One region of the Paenibacillus sp. JMULE4 genome, then DNA from elsewhere that is predicted to be linked to it. Evidence: predicted binding sites of a transcription regulator. Region 1 holds the regulator's gene; the other holds the start of a gene.

Region 1 (3,081 bases):
GCCGGAGCGGTCATCGCCGGAGGCGGGCTTAGCAGCGTCAACTGGTCGGGATTCCAACAAATCGTACTGATTCTCATTTTATCGCCTATCGTTGCATTTGGCACCGGCTTTATCATTATGTGGATTATCCGTCAACTGATATTGGCGAGCGGCAATCAATCACGCTCCAAGCTTAACCGTACTTTCCGCGGCTTTCAGATTTTATCGGCCGGGCTGCTGTCCTTTTCTCACGGGGGGAACGACGCTCAAAAGGCCATGGGGATTATCGTATTCGGATTGGTTGCTCTCGGCTACCAATCGGATTTGGAAGTTCCGCTTTGGGTGAAACTTTCCGCGGCCACCGCTATGGGGCTCGGAACTTCGATCGGCGGCTGGAAAATCATTAAAACCGTGAGCAAAAAGCTGCTGAAGATTGAACCGATCAACGGCTTTGCCTCCGACCTGAACTCATCCATCGTGATTCAAACGTCCACCCATCTCGGGATGCCGCTTTCGACGACCCATGTCATTTCGTCATCGATTATCGGTACCGGTTCAGTCCTGAGATTTCATGATGTCAAATGGGGCACAGTCACCCGGATGGTCATGACCTGGGTCATCACGATCCCGATCAGCATGGTGCTGGCCTTTCTGATTTACAAAATTATTTTCCCCTTTATATCGTAAAAAAAGACAAGCCCGGTGCAACTGGATCATTGCACCGGGCTTCCTTTTATTCCTCCAAATAATAGGCCAGACTTTGCAGATCCGTCGTGAAATCCGCATGGTGTACGCGAACCCCGCTGGGCACCTTGATAATCATCGGAGCAAAGTTGAGAATGGCTTCCACCCCTGCCTCGACAAACTGGTTGGCCACATGCTGCGCCTCCATGGCAGGAACAGTTATGATCCCGATCCGCACCTTCAGCGCTTGAATCGTATCGCAAAGCTCCTCCATCGGTTTTACCTTCAAATTGTTGATCGATTCTCCGATTTTTGTTTTTTGGGAGTCGAACACGGCCACAATTTTCATGTTATCCTTAAGATAAGCGTTATAATTGCATAACGCCCGGCCCAGATTCCCTGCACCGACCAATGCAACCGGGATCACCTTGTCGATCTTTAATATTTGCCGGATTTTTTCAATCAGATAGTCCACATCGTATCCAATGCCCTTTTTCCCGAATTCTCCGAAATAGGCCAAATCCTTGCGGATTTGAGCAGGGTTTAAATCCAGCTTTTGCCCCAGGTCCTGAGAGGATACCGTTTGTACGTTTTTCTTGCTGAGTTCATTCAGAAATCGGAGATAGATCGGAAGCCGACGAACAACCGCTTCGGATATTTTCGGAGTTTTCATTATGCATTTTCACCCATCCACTGCTTTATTCTTGGTACCAACTGATTCGAATTCATGTGCTCGATCTTCGGGCCTGGCAGCGAATATAAGAAATACTTGCCATAGTTCGTATCGATAACGCGAGTGTCGTATATAATCACAATTCCTTTATCCGAAGCCGTTCGCACCAGACGTCCGAAGCCTTGCTTGAAGCGAATGACCGCCTGGGGTACGGACAGCTTCATAAAAGGATTCTGGTTCTTTTGCTTCAGCTTTTCCATCTTCGCTTCAACAAGCGGATGATTCGGAGGCTGAAACGGAAGCCTCACAATCGCCAGACAGCTGAGCGCATCGCCGGGAATGTCCACACCTTCCCAAAAGCTGCTCGTCCCAAGCAGCACACTGGCTGGGTTGCTTTGAAATAACCGGGTCAGCTTGCTTCGGTTGCTGCTGTCTACGCCTTGACCAAGTACGGTCACTCCGAATGAAGAGAGCATGTCCTTCAATCCCGCATGAGCGACCTTGAGCATCCGGTTGGATGTAAACAATACCAGCATCCGGCCGCGCGTTTCGAGCGCCACTTCCGCCAGCGACGGCACCAGCTTGTCCAGAAATTCCTTCTCGCCGCTGGCTCCCCGCAGCGTCGGAAAATCCCGGGGTATGGCGACCAGCGCCTGCTTGCGGTAATTGAAGGGCGATGGCAGCTGAACGGTTTTGAGCTTACCGTCCGGATCCCCGTAAGCCAGCCCCAGCTGCTCGCAGGTGTAATCAAACGATTTGCCGACCGAAAGCGTAGCTGAAGTCATAATCACGCTGTCCTTCACTCCGAAAAAGGTTTGACGCAGCATTTCGCTGACATCTACCGGCACACAGAAGAGCTGAAGCGAACGGTTCTTATTGTACATGCCGCCTTCGAGCCAGTAGACATAATTGTCATCGGGCATCGTCATAAAAAAATGCAGCGCATCCCGATGCCTGTACAGCTCCTTCACGGTTCCGGTCAAATCGGTGATCGAGCTTTGCACATCGTATTCGTCCTGAACCTCTTTGATTTCCATGATCATCCGGTCAAGCCGGTGCAATGCTTCATTGAAATGAAGCTGCATGTTCTCCTCTAAGATCAGCAGCTTGTCCCAGCCGGCGGGCAGCTTGTCCTTCTTCACCCGGTACACGAACGAGCTGCCCTCCGTTTGGCTGCCATCCCCCCCGGAAACAAGCAGTTGATAGAGCAGTTCGGTCAGCTGATCCCATTCCTCTTTTAGCTGCACCAGCTTCTCCACGGCCTGATCGATCATTGCGCACCAGCCTTGCGACCGTTCTTCCTCAAATTTCTGCAGCCGCAAGCGCAAGGAGGACAACTGGCCGGACCGGGAATCTTTATATAACCAATGCAGCGTATTCATCAATCCATGGTAGTGCAGGTCAATGCCCAAATGCTTGCCGGCCACTTCTTCAAAATGATGCGCCTCATCGATCACCAAATGTTTATATGCGGGCAGCAGCCGGTTTTCCGCTTTCGTATCCGTGAACAGCATCGAATGGTTTGTAATGATGACATCCGCCGTATTGGCGTCATGCCGGGCACGATGGTAAAAGCATTTTTTAAACCAGGGACATGCACGGTTCAAGCATGAATCCGCATCGCTTGCCACCGTATGCCAGAACTGTTGGCCTTTGTTTCCAAAATGAAGCTCCTCTTCATCTCCGCGCGCTGTCTCCCCAAGCCAAACCAGCATTTGACCTGCGGTGATCCGGTCGTCCCATCC
Region 2 (3,081 bases), on a different contig from region 1:
AGAATGGTCGCTTACCACGAGGCGGGCCACACCATTGTAGGTCTTCATGTGGAGAATGCCGATGTGGTGCATAAGGTCACGATCATTCCGCGCGGCCGCGCAGGCGGTTACGTGATGATGCTGCCGAAGGAAGGCGAAGACAAAATGATGCAGACGAAGTCCGAGCTGCTCGATAAAGTCACCGGACTTCTGGCAGGCCGGGTATCCGAGGAGCTGTTCATCGGAGAAATCGGAACCGGCGCTTATAGCGACTTCCAACGAGCTACCGGCATTATTCGCCGCATGATTACGGAATTCGGGATGAGCGACAAGCTTGGTCCGATGCAGTTCGGCACATCGCAGGGTCAGGTCTTCCTGGGCCGCGATTTTGGGCACGAGCAAAACTATAGCGATGCGATTGCTTATGAAATTGACCAGGAGATGCAAGCGATGACCCGCGCTTGCTATGAACGGGCCAAAGAAATTCTTACCCAATATAAAGACCAGGTTCGTCTTGTAGCGGAAACCTTGATCGAGAGGGAAACCCTTGAGAAGGATCAAATTAAAGAGCTGATCGAAAAAGGTTCGCTGCCGCCTTTGGAGAAAGACGGCTCCTCTGAAGCCAAATCCGAGGAAGTGAAAGTGAACATCCAAAGTCAGCCCTCGCAGGAAAGCAAAGAAAGTCAATCGGATTTGGATAAAATATATTCCAAGGACCCAGATAAAGATAAATAACCATACGCTAAACCGGTGCTGGAAACAGCACCGGTTTTTGTATTTCACAGGGTCCATGACGGCTTTTTGCGAAACTGGACTTATGACCGGGTACGGATGAACAGGGGTTCCGGAATTGTGGATTTTTTCCGGGTTTTTCAGGTGATTTAAACATTGACATAGCTTTATCAGTTGTGTAAATTAGGTGTAAATCTTTATAAGCTTTGTGAACATTTTCACCAGACTGCTCTAGTCAATGAATGAATTTTTCATACCGGCTGCAGGGGCTGAGAAAAGGATGGTACCTCATGGAAGCATTAGCATTGGAGCGAAAAAAGGAGCAGCAGCAAGAGCTGAAGGAACGAATCGCCCAGTTGAAAAAAGAGCGTAATGCCATTATTCTTGCTCATTATTATCAACGGGATGAAATCCAGGAAGTGGCTGATTTTCGGGGCGATTCTTTCTTATTGGCGCAGAAGGCCGCATCTACCGATGCCGACGTTATTGTATTTTGCGGCGTGCATTTTATGGGAGAGAGCGCAAAGATTCTGGCTCCGAACAAAACAGTGCTCATTCCCGATGAAAGGGCCGGCTGTCCGATGGCGGACATGGTCAATGTGAATGGCCTTCGGGAGTTGAAGAAAAAGCATCCGAATGCCAAGGTCGTTGCGTATATCAACACATCGGCCGAGGTTAAAGCGGAGACGGATATTTGCTGTACGTCGGCGAATGCGATCAAGGTGATCAATTCGGTCGATTCCGATGAAATCATCTGGGTTCCGGATAAAAATCTGGGGGATTACGTTTCCAAATTTACGGACAAAAAAATGATTATTTGGGAAGGATATTGCAACACACATGACATGTTGACCGTCAAAGATGTAGAGGAAATGAAAGCGCAGTATCCGAATGCTCAATTTGTGGTTCATCCGGAATGCCGTCCGGAGGTCGTAAAGCTTGGCGATTTTGTCGGCAGCACAACGGCGATCATTAAATACTGCAAAGAATCCGACTGCCAGGAATTTATCGTCGGCACAGAGGATGGAACCGGTTACCAGCTGCGAATGGACAGTCCGAACAAGAAATTCCATTTTGCCACGAAGTATTTGGTTTGTCCTAATATGAAAGTCAACAATTTGAAAAAGGTGGTCAAATGTTTGGAGACGAACAGCCCCCAAATTTATGTGCCACAACACGTGGCCGATCAGGCCAGAGCATCCTTGGAGCGCATGTTGCAGGTCAAGTAGCATGCGCTACTTCTCTTCTTGGACGGGTGGGGTTGGGAATCAATGATACCGCGGTACTTGGTTAATTTTGATTTGGAGAAGCTTCCTCATGTTTATACGGATGTCATCGTGATCGGCGCAGGAATCGCCGGTCTTTTTACCGCTCTGAAAGCATCGGAAAAGCATAAGGTATTGATGGTGACGAAAAAATCGCTGCTGGACAGCAATACCCGGTATGCTCAAGGGGGAATCGCGGCGGTTATATCGGATGAGGATTCTCCTGCCTATCACCGGCAGGATACGCTCATTGCCGGAGCGGGGCTGTGTTCTTCGGCCGCGGTGGATGTGCTGGTTCATGAAGGTCCTGCAGGCGTTACGGATTTGATCCGTATGGGTACCGAATTCGATATGGAGGACGGCCGTTTTGCCTTAACTAAGGAAGGGGCGCACAGCCAACGGCGTATTCTGCACGCTCAGGGCGACGCAACCGGCGCTGAGATCGTACGAGCCCTTTCGGAGAAAACGAAGCAGGAGAAGAACATTGAGATCTGGGATGATCATTTTGTTATCGATTTGATCACCGATGAAGGAACGTGTTACGGTGCGTTGGTGCAAAGGCCGGACGGACAAAAGGTGTTCGTGGGCGCCAATGCGACGATTCTTTGCACCGGCGGGGCCGGACAGCTGTTTCGTTACACGACGAACCCCGAGATTGCCACAGGCGATGGCATTGCCATCGCTTATCGTGCAGGAGCGGACATACGCGACGTAGAATTTATACAATTCCATCCGACGGCATTATGTTACCCGGGGGCGCCGAGGTTTTTGATCTCGGAGGCCGTAAGGGGAGAAGGCGCGGTACTTCGCAACATCAAAGGAGAGCGTTTTATGGAGCGGTACCATCCCCAATTGGAGCTGGCTCCGCGGGACATTGTCGCACGTGCCATTGTCAGTGAGATGGAGGAGACGAAGTCCACATTCGTTTACATCGACTTTACCCACGAATCACATGAAACCGTGAAGAACCGTTTTCCGACCATCTATGATTTCTGTCTGAATTACGGGTTGGACTTGTCATCGGACTGGATTCCGGTTGCGCCGGCGGCCCATTACATGATGGGCGGAGTAGCGACGGACTTATACGGAGAAACCACCGTGAAGC

What was found. Region 1 encodes Rex, which represses fermentation and respiration genes when NADH is low (regulators of the CRP and FNR family bind a similar motif). Its sites were predicted from a motif close to TTGTGAAATATTTCACAA; they were not measured.
Region 2: the regulator Rex is predicted to act here: its motif matches at 918-935, upstream of nadA (quinolinate synthase NadA).

Annotation. Positions count from the first base shown of each region.
Region 1 is NZ_SGWF01000011.1:815,585-818,665, reverse strand. Features, by position in the region: gene EXW96_RS09300 (inorganic phosphate transporter) at 1-666, shown strand, start outside; gene EXW96_RS09295 (redox-sensing transcriptional repressor Rex) at 713-1,336, opposite strand; gene dinG (ATP-dependent DNA helicase DinG) at 1,336-3,081, opposite strand, start outside.
Region 2 is NZ_SGWF01000017.1:163,759-166,839, forward strand. Features, by position in the region: gene ftsH (ATP-dependent zinc metalloprotease FtsH) at 1-714, shown strand, start outside; gene nadA (quinolinate synthase NadA) at 1,002-1,940, shown strand; gene nadB (L-aspartate oxidase) at 1,983-3,081, shown strand, end outside.